DNA from 2 places in the Luteimonas sp. TWI662 genome. Region 1 is predicted to be linked to the other one. Evidence: riboswitches for the same ligand, from Rfam matches in the RefSeq annotation. Region 1 holds a riboswitch; the other holds the start of a gene.

Region 1 (7,519 bases):
GGCCAGCAGGCCGATGATCGAATCGTAGGCGTTCTTCTCGCGCGCCGAGAGCTCGCCGTACTGCTTGGCGTCGCCCTTCATGTCGACCTCGTCCGGGATCCAGAAGTTGGTCGAGAGCTCCTTGTAGGCGCGGTAGAACGACGGATACGGAATGTCGTTCCAGTTCAGGATGCCGGACGTGCGCCCGTTGATGATGCCGGTCGAGCGGTTGGGGTGGCGCGGCTCGAGGATCTTGATGCGGTCGAGCGGCGTAGAAGTCGTGGCCATGATTGCGTTTCTCGTATTGCGTGTCGCGTGCGATCGGCAGAACCGGGGTCAGAGTGCATTTTTCCGTTGCACTCTCGAACCGGGGTCAGTGGATGAAAAATGCACTCTGACCCCGGTTTTAATCTGTAAGTCAGCGCGAATGCGCTGTCAGCTCGAACACCACTCGCATTCGGCGATGTCGATGTCGTTGGAGCGGACGTAGTACGTGGTCTTGATGCCCTCGCGCCAGGCGGTCATGTGGAGGTCGAGCAGGGTGCTGGCGCGGATGGTGCTGGGCACGTACAGGTTGAAGCTGATCGCCTGGTCGACGTGACGCTGGCGGCGTGCGTTCTGGCGCACCGACGCGAACTGGTCGACCTTGTAGGCGCCCTTTTCGTAGAACGGCCAGGTCTCGAGCGACAGCCCGGGGGCGGCGACCGGACGCCGGTAGTCCTTCTTCTCCTCGTAGTAGAACGCCGAGTAGATCGGGTCGATCGACGCGGTGGAGCCTGCGATCTGCGCGGTCGACATGTTCGGCGCGACCGCCATCAGCCAGCCGTTGCGCATGCCGTTGACGCCGACCTTGGCGGCCAGTTCCAGCCACGCGGGCGAGTTGTAGTCGCGGTCGCGGAAGTAGGCGCCGGTGTGCCAGTCGCTGCCGGCGAACACCGAGTAGGCGCCCTTTTCCTTGGCTAGCTCCATGCTCGCCTGCACGGTCAGGAAGTTGATGCGCTCATACAGCGTGTCGCTGAAGTCCTCGGCCTCGGGCGTGTTCCAGTGGATGCCCTTCTGCGCCAGCAGGTGATGCCAGCCGAACGTGCCCAGGCCGATCGCGCGGTACTTCTGGTTGGTGATCGTGGCCTGCGGGACGGGCAACTGGTTGAGGTCGATGACGTTGTCGAGCATCCGCACCTGGATCGGGATCAGGCGCTCGAGCACGTCGGTGATCAGGTCGCCCTGGCCCTCCTGCGGCACGATCGCCCGGCCCAGGTTCACCGACGACAGGTTGCACACGACGAAGTCGCCGGCCTGCTTGGTGGTGACGATCTGATTGCCGGAGATGATCTCCTGCATCATCTTCGTCGGGCTCATGTTCTGCAGGATCTCGGTGCACAGGTTCGACGAATAGACACGGCCGACGTGCTTGTTCGGGTTCTTCCGGTTCACTTCGTCGCGGTAGAACATGAACGGGTTGCCGGTCTCGAGCTGCGACACCATGATCCGCTTGAAGATCTCGATCGCCTTGACGGTCTTGCGCGAGATGCGCTCGTCCGCGACGACTTCCTCGTAGCGCTTGCGGAAGCTGCCGTTCGGGTCGCCCTTCTTCTCGTCGAAGAAGTCCTGCAGGTAGAAGCCCTTGACGCGATGGACCTCGTGCGGGTCGAACAGATACCAATCGCCGCGGCGCTCGACCGCTTCCATGAACAGGTCGGGGATGCAGATCGAGGTGAACACGTCGTGCGCACGCAGGCGCTGGTCGCCATTGTTCAGGCGCAGATCGAGGAAGTTCTCGATGTCGCGGTGCCACACATCCAGGTACACCGCGACCGCGCCCTTGCGCTGGCCGAGCTGGTCGACCGACACGGCGGTGTTGTTGAGCTGCTTGATCCACGGCACCACGCCGCCCGAGGAATTGGGTACGCCGCGGATCGACGAACCCGACGAGCGCACATAGCCCATGTACGCGCCCACGCCGCCGCCGCCCTTGGAGACGCGAGCGATGTCGGTGTTGGAGTCGTAGATGCCCTGCAGCGAATCGTCGACGGTGTCGATGAAGCACGACGACAGCTGGCCGCCGACCTTGCCGGCGTTCTGCAGCGTCGGGGTCGCGACGGTCATGTACAGGTTCGACAGCGCCCAGTAGGCCTCGCCGACGAGCTGCATGCGGCGCTCGCGACCGCCGCGGGTCTCGTTCTGCATCAGATACAGCGCGATGGTGAGCCAGCGCTCCTGCGGCAGCTCGAACACGGCGCGCGAGGTGTCGGTGGCCAGATACCGCGTGGCCAGCAGGTACAGGCCGTTGTAGGCGAACAGCTTGTCGCGCTCGGGCTCGATCATGCGTCCGGCTTCCTGCAGCTCTTCCTTGGAATAGGCGCGCAGGATGTCGTTGGAATAGATGTTGCGGTCGGCCAACGACTCCTGCAGGCCGACGTAGGAGCCGTACTTCTGCTCGGCGTCGTAGAAGCGGTTGCGGCTGGCGCGCTTGTACAGGCGGTGCAGGTACAGGCGGGCGGCGAAGAACTCCCATTCGGGCGCGGTGACATCGACCCGGGCCTCGGCCTCGCGGATTAGGTGGTCGACCAGGTCGTCGGCGTTGACCGCGTCCTTGCGCTCGACGAAGCCGAACACGCTGCGCTTGTAGTCGGCGATATCGAGTTGCGGGAACTCGCCGTGGACGCGGTCGATGCTGCGCTCCAGGCGCGCGCGGTCGTACGGGATCCGGCGGTTGCCGGCTTCCTTGGTGATCCAGGTGGAGACGTCGGTGTCGACGTCGGAATTTTCAGCAATTGCGGTTTGCATGGCGGCGCTCGGGGGCGGCGGCACCACGTCGTCGGCGTCGACGGCGGACGGCGCCACAGGGGTGGAGGAAGCGATCGGGGTCGGGGGCGCGTCTGCGGGCGTCGAAGGGGCGGTCGAGACGGTGTCGTGGCTGGTCATGCGTCCTCTCTCTTGGTGTCCAGTGCATTCGCGCACGCCCCGGCCCGCCCGCGTCGGGTCCGGTGGCTGCGGACGGCTCGTGTGGGGCGAGTGCGCCGCGAGACGGCGACGGCGGGTGCCGTCGGGTTCCGCGCCGCGGACCCACCCCTGTGCGGAGCGTCCACAGCGGTCACCGCGCGTCGTGCTTTCGCGCGGCTGTCGGCACGGTACGGACTCATGGGTGAAGGCAGGCCTTCGGTCCCACTGCACCGGATCACTCCGGTGGCGGCGGGGACGTTCCCAATTACCGCTGCGGGGGCAGCACCGGACTGGCGTGGGGCGTCACCGGCTTCCCGTTTTTCATCCACAGGCTTTGTGGCTGCGGAACCGACGTGGCCCAAGATAGTGGGGTGGTCGGACAGCGTCAACGCTAAATGTGGGGCGGGCGCCCGGATCCGCGTCAGGCCGGGAATCGTGCGGCCTCAGCCGCCGGCCGGGCACGGGGCGATGCAGATCCGGCTGCGCCAGGCAACCCCGGAAGAGGCCTATTCAGCCACGGCGACCGCGGTCCGCGCCGCCAGGGCCGTGGCGGTCGCACGCGACCAGCGCGGCCAGTCGGGGGCCGGAATCGGCAGCGGCTGGTCGTGGTCGAGCAGCCGGCGCAGGTCCACCGCGGCGTAATGCGGCGCCAGCGCCTGGACCAGCGCGAAGCCGAAATCGCGCAGCACCCGGTCGCGGCGCAGCAGCGCCCAGGTGATGCATTCGGGCAGCAGGCCGTCCTCGACCGGCGGCGCGACCAGGCCGTCGTCGAGGTCGGCGCCCATTTCGTCGACGATGCCCACGCCCAGCCCGGCGTGGACATAGGTCCGGATCAGTGCACCGTCGCGTGCGGTCACCGCGAGGTCGGCTCGCAGGTCGGCGGCCGCGAACGCGCGCTGCAGCGACGAGGCGGGCTGCCGGCTCGATTCGTAGCTCACCAGCGGCACGCCGGCCAGGTCGCGCAGCCCGATCGGACGCGCCAATGCGGTCAGCGGATGGCCGGCCGGCAGCAGGACCCGTCGGCCCCAGCGGTAGAGCGGAATCGCCACCAGGCCCGGTGGCGGAGCGCCGGTGCCGCTGAGGATCGCCAGGTCGGCATGGTGTTCGGCCAGCAGCCGCAGCGACTCGACATCGCCTCCGGGCACCACATGCACCGCGACGTCGGGCCAGTCGCGCTTGAGCGCCTGCAGCGCCGGCGGCAGCGCATGACGGGCCTGGGTGTGGGTGGTGGCGATGCGCAGCAGGCCCTGGGCCTCGCGCCGCAGGTTGTCGGCCAGCGCCTGGATGTTGCCGGCCTCGGCGAGTAGGCGGCGGGCGTGCGCAAGCACCTGCCGGCCTTCGTCGGTCAACGCGGCGAGGGCGCGCTGACGGCGGGTGAACAGCAAAAAGCCCAGCGCGTTCTCCAGTTGCGCGAGCTGCTTGGACAGTCCCGACTGGGTCGCGTGCAGGCGGCGGGCGGCCAGGGTGATGTTGTGGCCGCATTCGACGATGGCGACGAAGCTGCGCAGTTGGGTGAGGGTCATGGCCAGGCCCGTGCCGACGGCGGGAATGTTGTCGCAACGCATGGTCGCCCACGGGCGCGACCGGCATGTCCCGCGGGCGACAACACTGTGTGCCGCGATCCGGCGACGCCGCCCGTCTACGCCGTGATCATCGAAGGCGGCTCAGCGACGCGCGGCTGGCACCAAATGCTCCGACAGCAAGAGTGCGTTGAGCAGCAGCCGCTCGGTGCCGTGCCAGTACTTGCGATGCGCCGGGTCGTCGGCGAACAGCACCACATTCCCGCGCCCGGTTGCGGCAATGACCGCCCACGGCGCGCCGCCGAGCCTGGCGCGGTTGCGCGTGGAGACGTAGCCGTTGACCAGCGGCGCATCGTCGATGCGCACGACCGTCGAGAAGCGGTCGCGCGCTGGCGGCAGCACCACCGCGGTTTCCTTGTTGACGAAGAGGGCGCGGCGCGGCACGCCGAATGCCAGCGGATGGCTGATGTCGGCATCGGCCGAGACCAGGTTGCCGGAGATGCGGTCTTCGGCCAGCAGGTCGCGACGCTGGCCGAAGTCCGCGCGGTCGGTGTCGTCCTCGTCGGGCGCCGGGGCCTGGCCCAGGCCGTCGACGAGCTTGCGATCGATGGCCCACTGCGAGGCGCTGCCGAAGGTCACCAGCGAACCGCCGGCGCGGACCCAGTCGCGCAGCGCCTCGACCGTCGCCTCGCTCCAGTCCTCGTAGTGGCCACCGGCCAGCACGAGGCTGGTGTACTCGCGCAACGGTGCGCGCGCGAGCTGGGTCGGGTCGAGCCGGGTCGCCGGCCAGCGCAACTGCTCGCTCAGCGCGAACCAGGTCGAACCGATCTCGGTCGCGTTGACGCCCTGGCCCATGATCAGCGCGATCGCGGGCTTGCGCAGCGGACGCACGCTGTCGCTGCCCAGGTCGATGCCGGCCACGCTCTGTCCGGTCGACAGCGCATGCGCGCGCACCCCGGCTTCGCGCGTGGCCGCATCGACCGCCGCATGCAGGGCCTCGGCCGCCAGCGCCTGTCCGGCGACCGGTACGACCAGGGTGCCGTAGGAGAACGCGGTCTCGCCGTCCGCGGTGCGCGCGGTGAACGGCTGGAATGCGCTGCGCACGCGGATGTCCTGTGCCAGCAGCGCGGCGAGCGCGCGCGGTGCGGCCTGGTCGCGCCAGTCGATCGCGTAGGCGTAGCGGGCTTGGCCGCCGATGATGCCGGCCTCGACCGACGGCAACGCCTGCACACGCGCGCCCAGCGCTGGCGCGCGACGCGCGCGTGCGAACGCGATGCCGTAGGCGTGTGCGATCGCGTACGAGGTGCTGCCGTAGACGCTCTCCTTCACCTCGGGCGTGGTCTCGAAGATCGAATGCACCAGCCGGAACTGCGGCTGTGCCGACGGTACGACGTAGGCGCTGCCGGGCGAGAACGTAGTGCCGTCGATCGTCGTCTCGCGCGCCAGCGCATGGACCTCGATGCGGTGGAGCAGCAGCAGGTCGAGCAGGCGCCGGGTCAGCGACGGGTCGTGCGCGTCGCCGAATACGAACGCGGCGGCATCGTGGCGGCGACCCTGGGTGAGCGCCGAGCGGAAGAAGTCCTTCTGCAGTGCCAGCAAGCCGGCTTTCTCGGCGACTGCGCCGCGGAGCGTCGCCAGCCCGGTCGCGACCTGATTGCGGATCGTGAAGCGGAATTCCAGCGGGCCGCCGGCGGTGTCCTGTACCAGGCCGCGCGAACTGCCCTGCTCGACGGTGACGCCGACTCCGCCGTGGAAGTCGGGATAGGTCGAGCCGTAGACCGGCGAAAAGTTGTCGAAGTTTTCCTTCGTGTAGTACAGCGAGCCGAGCGCGTCGAGGCCTTGGGCGTGGTAGCGCGCCAGCGTGACGTTGAAATCGTAGGAGGCCTGCGGCAGCAGCGGGCTGTGCATGCTCGCCGGCGACGGTTCGAAGTAGTACGTGCTGCCCGCGCCCATTTCGTGGAAGTCGATCTGCACGTTCGGTGTCCACTGGTGGAACAGTTCGATCTTGGGCCGGGTTTCACGCTGGGTGACCGCGAGCCAGTCGCGGTTGAGGTCGGTGAAGTAGTGGTTGGTGCGGCCCATCGGGAACGGCTCGACGTGCTCCTTGTCCAGCGGGTCGGCGACCGGCGGGTTCGACTTCCACGCGTTGTGCCAGTTCGCCGCGCGGTCGCGGCCGTCGGGGTTCTGCGCGGGGTCGATCAGCACGACCGCCTCGTCGAGCCAGCGCGCGGTCTCGGCGCCGCGGTGCGCGGCCAGGTAGTAGGCGGTCAGCAACGCGGCCTCGCCGCTCGAAGTCTCGTTGCCGTGCACGCTGTAGTACAGCCCGACGACGACCGGCAATTGCGTGGGCACGGCCGCAGCGGGATCGCGCTGGGTGGCGTGCGCGGCGCGCAGCGCCTCGAGCCGGCCGTGGTTGGCGGCCGAGGTGACGATGGCGGCGACCAGCGGGCGCTCCTCGTAGCTGCGCCCGATCTGCTGCAGTGTGATCCGGTCGGACACGCGCGCCAGTTCGCGGAAGTAGTCGACGATGCGGTCGTGGCGCGTGTAGTGGGTTCCCAGCCGATAGCCGAGGAACTGCTCGGGCGTGGGCACCTCGGGGTCGAAATCCGCGGCCTGGGCCTGCGGGAAGTAGTAGTCGCTCTGCGCGACCGCGACCAGCGGCAGCAGCGCGAGCAAGGCCAGCAGCATCCGTATCGGCGCACGACGCAAGAGGCGTCCGCGCTCGGAGGCGCGATGGAGGGGGGCGTCGGGCATGGGGCGTATCCGGTATGGGGCGGCGCCCGCGCAAACACATGCGTGCGCGTCGTCGCGGGAGCGCCGCTGAGGGCGCGGGAATCGGGGGTGGGGAGATCGGAATGCGGGGGGCCGGTCAGAACCGGTAATCGAACCCCACCTGGAAGTAGCGCCCGCGCAGGTCGTACTGGCTGAAGTCGTAGGGCGCGCGGATGCCGGGGAAGGACGCGTCGTGCGGCGGCGTCTCATCGCTGATGTTCTCGACCTTGGCGTAGAGCGTCAGCCGCTCGATGCCCGACCAGGCGAAGTAGAGGTCGAACTGGTCGTAGGCGTCCACCCGTGCC
Region 2 (7,519 bases), on a different contig from region 1:
CTGCCGAGCGACTGCTGCGACAGCGGCTGCCCGATCTGCGTCTACGACCTGCACGCCGATGCGATGGCCGACTACCGCGCCCGGCTGGCCGCGTGGCGCGTGCGCCATCCTGGGGTCGACTGACGCGCGCGGCCGGGTTTACGCGACCGCTGCGAAGCGCGCGGCGTGCCGGTCCAGGAACGCGTCGGCTTCGGCGCGCAGCCAGGCGGCGACGGCGGCGACGGCCGGTGTGCGCGTGGTACCGGGCGCGGCCAGCAGGCGGAAGTCGTGGCCGTCGAGCGCGGGGCCGAACGGGACCCGCAGCACGCCGTCTTCCAGTGCGTCGGCCACCAGGGCGACGCTCGCCAGTGCGATGCCTTGGCCGGCGATCGCGGCCTGGATGGCATGCGCTTCGTCGGAGAAGCCGAGTTCGCCGCCGTGCGTGTCCGGCAGGCCGGCCGTTCGGCACCAGCGCGGCCAGTCGGGGGTGTGGGCGTCCTGCAGTCGCCAGGCGTAGCGCAGCCGCGGCACGGTCGCCAGCGCCGTCGGGCCGGCCAGCGCCAGGCCGGGGGCGCAGACCGGAATGAAACGTCCAGGCAGCAGCGGCCAGGTTTCGACCTGCGGAGCCGGTGCGGGGCCGTAGCGGATCGCCAGCTCCGTGCCGCCGGCGGCCAGCCGGACCGGGTCGTCGGCCGCGTGCAGGTGCAGATCGACTTCGGGCGCGGCCGCAGCGAGCGCCGGCAGGCGTGGCAACAGCCAGCGGGCGGCGAAGCCCCGGGTCGTGCTCAGCGTGACCGCGGGGCGGCGCGTCTGCCGTTGCAGGTCGGCGACGGCGGTGGCGATGCCATCGAAGCCGCCGCGCACGCTCGGGTACAGGCGTTGCCCAGCCTCGGTCAGCCGCACCTGGCGTACTTGGCGTGCGAACAGCCGCAGGCCCAGCCAGTCCTCGAGCTGGCGGATGCGGTGGCTGACCGCGGTGGGCGTGAGCGACAGTTCTTCGGCTGCGGCCTTGAAGCTCTGGCGTCGGGCGGCGGCCTCGAACGCGCGCAGTGCGCTCAGCGGTGGCAGGCGGGCGGGGCGATCGTGCATGAGCGCAATTCATCCATCGGACAAGAAAACATCGTTTGTCGGGCTCTGGGCCGGCGCCAATCATGCCGGAGCGCCGCAGTGCGCATTCTCTCCCAGCTTCGCCAGGTGAATCATGCTCAGCTTGCTCCATCTCGACGGCAGTGCCCGTCCCGGTTGTTCGGGCGAGGTCCCGCACGGCTCCCATACCCGCCGGCTCGGCGCCCGTTTCGTCGCGCGCTGGCAACAGCGGCGCCCCGGCGATCGCATCGTCTATCGCGATCTCGCCCTGACGCCGCCGACCCATGTCGACGGCCGCTGGATCCATGCTGCGTTCACGCCGCCGGCGCAGCGCACGCCGTGGATGATCGAGCGGCTGTCCGAGAGCGATGCGCTGATCGATGAGCTGCTCGGCAGCCCGCTCGTGGTGATGGGGGTGCCGATGTACAACTTCGGCATGCCCGCGCCGGTCAAGGCCTGGATCGACAACATCGTGCGCGTGGGGCGCACCTTCGGTTTCGATCGCGCGCGCACCGGTGCGCCGTACTGGCCGATGCTGGCCGATCAGGGCCGCCGCGCCGTGCTGCTGGGTGCGCGCGGCGATCACGACTACGACCCCGGCGGTCGCAACGCCGGCGACAACCTGGTCGAGCAGGGCGTGATGACGCCGCTGCGCTACATGGGCATCACCGACGTCGATCGGGTCGCAGTGGAGTACGACGAGTTCGCCGATGCCCGGCTCGCGGCCTCGATCGCGCGTGCCGAGGCCGCGGTCGATGCGCTGGTCGATCGCCTTGCCGACCAGGCCGATGCGCGGGAGACGGCCGCCGCGGCGATGCCCGCTTGACCGCCCGTTCGCCCGGGGCTACCGTGTCGCCGCCAAGGTTCATCTCTTCATGCGAATGAAGCGATGATTAAAAGGGAAGCCGGTGCGCCGCATGGCGGCAATTCCGGCGCTGCCCCGCAGCGGTAACTGGAAACGACCCCCGTCAATGCACTGGCGCCCGTTCGGGCCGGGAAGCGACGGGCAGTAGGCCCGCCATCTCGCAGGTGGCCCGTCCATGAGCCCGAAGACCTGCCTCGGCCGTGCGCACCGACAGGCGCGCACGTACGACCTGGGGCCTCCGCGGGGAGGTGCACGGGCATCGCGCCGCGCACGTCGCGGCCGGTCCCGCACGTCCGCACGCAGGCTCCGGTTCGCCCGAGGGGGCGAAGGTCGGCCGTGTGGCAGGCGGGCGCGCGCAGGCGCGGTGCACGCCATGCGGACCCTTCGTTCCTCAATCCCACGCATTGAGGACGCATCCACCATGACCGGCATCACCAATCTCGGCTTTCCCCGCATCGGCCGCAAACGCGAGCTCAAGCGCGCCGTCGAACGTCACTGGCGCGGCGAGGCCGACGCCGCGCAGTTACAGGCAGTGGCGCGGGACCTGCGCCTGCGCCATTGGCGCCTGCAGCGCGAGGCCGGCGTCGCCACGCCGCCGAGCAACGACTTCTCGCTCTACGACCAGGTGCTCGACGCCGCCTTCGGCTTCGACGCGATCCCCGAGCGCTACCGCGCGCTGGCCGATGCCGATCCGCTGGCCGGTTACTTCGCGCTGGCGCGTGGTCATCAGCAGGACGGCATCGACCTGCATGCGCTGGAGATGACCAAGTGGTTCGACACCAATTACCACTACCTGGTGCCCGAACTGCAGGCCGGCCAGCGCTTCGCGCTGCGCGACGACAAGCCGGTGCGCGAGTACCTGGAAGCCAAGGCCGAGGGGATCGAGACCCGGCCGGTGCTGCTCGGGCCGGTCACGCTGCTGTGGCTGTCGAAGACCGTCGACGGCAGCGATCGCTTCGCGCTGCTCGATGCGCTGCTGCCGGTGTACGCCGAGTTGCTGGCACGCCTGCACGCCGCCGGCGCGGCCTGGGTGCAGATCGACGAGCCGGCGCTGGTGCTCGACCTCGACCCCGCGGTGCGCGCGGCCTTTGATCGGGCCTACGCCACGCTGGCGCAGGGCGCGCGGCCGAAGCTGCTGCTGGCGACCTACTTCGGCGCGCTGGACGACAACCTGCCGTTGGCCGCGTCCTTGCCGGTCGACGGCCTGCATGTCGATCTGGTGCGCGGGCGCGAACAACTCGATGCGGTGCTCGGCGCGCTGCCGGCCGGGCGCACGTTGTCGTTGGGGCTCGTCGACGGCCGCAACATCTGGCGCACGCGGCTGGACGATGCGCTGGTGCTGGCGCGCTACGCGATCGATGCGCGCGGCGGCGATGCGGTCTGGCTGGCGCCGTCGTGCTCGCTGCTGCATGTGCCGGTGGACCTGGCGGGCGAGACCGCGCTGGATGACGAACTGCGTGGCTGGCTGGCCTTCGCCCGGCAGAAACTCGATGAACTGCGCCTGCTGGCCGAGGCGCTGGCCGATCCCGATGCCGCCGAGCCGGCGCTGGCCAAGGCGCGCGATGCGATCGCCGCGCGGCGCGCCTCGCCCCGCGTGCAGCGGCCGGCGGTCGCCGCGCGGGTGGCTGCACTCGACGCGTCCGCGTCGCGTCGCGCGACGCCCTATGCCGCGCGTCGGGCCGCGCAGGATGCGCTGCGCCCGCTGCCGCTGTGGCCCACGACCACGATCGGCTCGTTCCCGCAGACGCTCGAGGTCCGGGAGGCGCGTGCAGCGCACAAGTCCGGCAAGCTGAGCCAGGCCGACTACGATGCGTTCATCGCCGACCAGATCGCGCAGTGCGTGCGCGTGCAGGAAGACCTCGGGCTGGATGTGCTGGTGCACGGCGAGTTCGAGCGCAACGACATGGTCGAGTACTTCGGCGAGCAGCTCGATGGCTTCGCGTTCACCAAGAACGGTTGGGTGCAGAGCTACGGCTCGCGCTGCGTGAAGCCGCCGGTGATCTACGGCGATGTCGCCCGCCCCGCGCCGATGACCGTGCGCTGGTCGCGCTACGCGCAGTCGCTGACCCCGCGGCCGATGAAGGGCATGCTGACCGGCCCGGTGACAGTGCTGCAATGGTCGTTCGTGCGCGACGACCAGTCGCGTGCCGATACCTGCCGGCAGATCGCACTGGCCTTGCGCGACGAGGTGACCGACCTGGAGGCGGCCGGCATCGGCGTGATCCAGATCGACGAACCGGCGCTGCGCGAGGGCCTGCCGCTGCGGCGCGCCGATTGGGCGGCGTATCTGGACTGGGCGGTCGAGAGCTTCCGCATCAGCGCCTCGGGCGTGGCCGACACCACCCAGATCCACACCCACATGTGCTACTCGGAGTTCAACGACATCATCGAGGCGGTCGCGGCGATGGACGCCGACGTGATCTCTATCGAGACCTCACGCTCGCGCATGGAATTGCTCGAGGCCTTCGTGCGGTTCCGCTATCCCAACGGCATCGGCCCGGGCGTCTACGACATCCATTCTCCGCGCGTGCCCGATGTCGAGGAGATGACCGCGTTGCTGCGCCGGGCGGCCGAGTCGATTCCGGTCGCCCAGCTGTGGGTCAATCCCGATTGCGGGCTCAAGACGCGCGGTTGGCCGGAAACACGCGCGGCGCTGTCAGCGCTGGTCGCGGCGGCGCGCACGCTGCGTGCGCATGCCGATCGCGGCCGGACCGAGGCGGCCCCCGCCGTGCCGGCCTGACCGCACTGGCCGATGCCGGATGTCGCGACGCGGCCGTCAGCGCCGGCCGACGTCGCGGCGCCCGGCATCGCCGGTCGCCCGCTGGGCCGGGTCGCGGCGCAGTTGCAGGCGGCCGGGCGTGCTGGCGTCGGCCACGATCGGATAGGCCTCGCACAGCGCCCCGACGAAGGCCAACGGCGCATCGCTGCGGAACACACCGGTCACGCGCAGCTCTGTCAGCGACGCGTCCTCGATGACGATCCGCTCGTGGCTGTAGCGGTTGAACTCGGCCACGACCTCGGCCAGCGTCGCGTCCTCGAACACCAGCCGGCCCGACAGCCAGGCCGGCGCGGCGAGCTTGCGCAAGGTGCCGATCTGCGGCGTGTCGAGATCGCGGCTGAGCCGCGCGGTCTGGCCGGCGACCAGGCCCAGCAACGGGGCAGGCCGGCCGTTGCTGCCGCCATCGAGCGGCAGCAGCACGACCTCGCCTTGGATCAGGGCGACGTCCAGCGTATCGGCGCGGCGATTCAACTCGAACTCGGTGCCGACCACGCGCAGGCCGCCGTGCGTGGTGTGCACCGTCAGTGGCCGGCGCTCGCGGGCGACGCGGAAGAACGCGCGGCCGCGGTCGAGGACCACCGTGCGTGCGCGCGGCCCGAAGGCGACGTGCAACCGGCTGTCGGTGTCCAGGCTGATGCGGGTGCCGTCCTCGAGCGTCAGCTCGCGGCGCTCGCCCACACCGGTGGCGTAGACACGCTCGGTCGGCGCGGCCGGCACCAGCAGCTGCCAGGCGCCGAGCAGCGCGAGGGCGAGGGTGGCGGCCAGACCTGCGGCGACCGGCCAGCGACGGCGGGCGCGCGGGCGGGGCGCCCGCTGGGGCGCCGCGACGGCGTCCAGGCGGCGTGCGATCTCGGGATGCGGCGCGTGCGTGCCCAGCCCGGTCCACAACTGCTCCAGCCGCTCGTAGGCGGCGCGATGGCGCGGGTCGGCGTCGATCCACGCCTGCCAGGCGCGCAGGTCGGTGCCGTGCACGTCGTCGGCGCGCAGGCGCGCAAACCACGCGGCTGCGCGGCGCCGGATCGGATCGCCGCCTTCGATCAGCTCGAGCTCAGGCTTCATGCCTCGTCCAGGGTCGCATCCAGGTGCATCAGGGCCCGCATCATGTGTTTCTCCACCGCGCTCACGCTGATGCCGAGCCGCTTGGCGACGGCGCTGTAGGTCAGCCCATCATATCGCTGCAGCAAGAAGACCTCGCGGCAGCGCGGCGGCAACGCATCGAGCGCCTGCAGAAACCGTTGCAGACGCGCCTTGTCTGCGTAGACGCATTCGCACGACGGCTCCTCACTCTGCCAGGCCGCGGCGACCGCCTCGATCGGCACATGATCGGACTTGCGATGGCTGCGGTCGCGGCGAAAGCGGTCGCGCAGCAGATTGGAGGCGATGCGCATCACGAACGCCTCGACGTTCGCCAATCCGGCCAGACGGGGGGCGGGCTGTTGGCTCAGGCGCGCCAGCGTGTCCTGGGTCAGGTCCTCGGCGTCCTCCGTGCTCGTCAGGTGCCGCGAAAAATAGCGCAGCAACGCCGGCCGGTACTGCTGGGCCAGACGGGTGACGTTCCGCTCGTCCGGGTGCCGCAGGGCAGCCTCGGACGCCTTGCCGGGGGCGGGCGCAGTCATCGGTGTCGGGGGAGGAGAAGACGGGGTGTCGCCCTTCGAACCCTATGTGAGCGGCGCGTGATGAGCAAGCTGAGGAATTGTGACCGGCGTGCGTCTGCATCGTGGACAGGGGCGTCATGACCAATCGTCAAGGAGCGGCGGGGACCGATCACGACTTCGAGGGGATTTCATGACACAGGGTTTGAGGGCTGGGGGCGCGCGTCGCCATTCGTTGCATCCGCTGGTGCCGGCGCTGGCGATCGCGCTGGGCTGCATGGTCGGCGCCGTCGCACCGGTATCGGCGCAAGCGCCGCAGCGCGAGTTCGCGGTGCAGAGCCAGCCACTGGGCGCCGCGCTCAACCAACTGGCGCTCAGCGCCGAGCGCGAGATCATCGTGTCCCCGGATCTGGTGCGAGGCATCACCGCACCGGCGGTGTCCGGGCGCCACAGCCTCGGCGAGGCGCTGGACCTGCTGCTGGCCGGCACCGGACTCACCTACCGCGAGAGCGATGGCCGCGTGATCATCGTCGCCGAGGAGAACGCGCCGCAGGCCGCGGCGTCGCCGGCGGCGTCCGGTGCGCGTGCGGCGGTCGCGGGGGCGTCGGGCGATGCGGTCAGCCTGGACACCGTCCGGGTCTCGGCCTCGCGCATCGACCGGCCTGATTTCGTCTCGCCGACGCCGATCCTGCCGATCAGCGCCGAGGAGCTGAACCTGGACATGCGCACCAACATCGGTGCCGCGCTCAATGACCTGCCGCAGTTCCGTGCGACCAGTTCGCCGCAGACCACCGGCTCCAACACCGGCGCCGGCAACGCCCCGGTCGACCTGCGCGGCCTGGGCATCAGCCGGACCCTGGTGCTGCTCGACGGACGTCGCGTCTCGGGCGATAACGACCTCAACACCGTGCCGTCGGTGCTGGTGAAATACGTGGACGTGGTGACCGGCGGTGCGTCGGCGGCCTGGGGCTCGGGCGCGGTCGGGGGCGTGGTCAACATCACCCTGGATCACGACTTCGAGGGGGTGAAGTTCGGCGCGCAGGCCGGGCGTTCGACCTATTCGGACGGCGACGAAAAGCGTTTCGAGGGCGCCTGGGGCACGCGCTTCGCGGACGATCGCGGCCACCTGCTGGTCGGCGGCGAGTTCCTCGACAACGATGGCATCGTGCCGCGCAGTGCCCGCCCCCGGGCCGGCCGCTGGTCGACGTTGCGGATCGA

Evidence for each region. A riboswitch is a leader RNA that binds a small molecule or an ion and turns the genes downstream of it on or off. The one in region 1 is predicted to bind cobalamin.
Region 2: linked by a shared signal. The riboswitch ahead of metE (5-methyltetrahydropteroyltriglutamate--homocysteine S-methyltransferase) and the one ahead of ABE488_RS09475 (ribonucleoside-diphosphate reductase subunit alpha) in region 1 are both predicted to bind cobalamin.

The regions. Positions count from the first base shown of each region.
Region 1 is NZ_JBDJMI010000011.1:27,583-35,101, reverse strand. Features, by position in the region: gene ABE488_RS09480 (ribonucleotide-diphosphate reductase subunit beta) at 1-267, opposite strand, end outside; gene ABE488_RS09475 (ribonucleoside-diphosphate reductase subunit alpha) at 415-2,904, opposite strand; cobalamin riboswitch at 3,087-3,290, opposite strand; gene ABE488_RS09470 (LysR substrate-binding domain-containing protein) at 3,429-4,445, opposite strand; gene ABE488_RS09465 (M14 family zinc carboxypeptidase) at 4,587-7,196, opposite strand; gene ABE488_RS09460 (TonB-dependent receptor) at 7,312-7,519, opposite strand, start outside.
Region 2 is NZ_JBDJMI010000012.1:71,614-79,132, reverse strand. Features, by position in the region: gene ABE488_RS10260 (oxidoreductase-like domain-containing protein) at 1-123, shown strand, start outside; gene ABE488_RS10255 (LysR substrate-binding domain-containing protein) at 139-1,068, opposite strand; gene ABE488_RS10250 (NAD(P)H-dependent oxidoreductase) at 1,181-1,891, shown strand; cobalamin riboswitch at 1,910-2,142, shown strand; gene metE (5-methyltetrahydropteroyltriglutamate--homocysteine S-methyltransferase) at 2,352-4,670, shown strand; gene ABE488_RS10240 (FecR domain-containing protein) at 4,707-5,768, opposite strand; gene ABE488_RS10235 (RNA polymerase sigma factor) at 5,765-6,325, opposite strand; gene ABE488_RS10230 (TonB-dependent receptor) at 6,495-7,519, shown strand, end outside.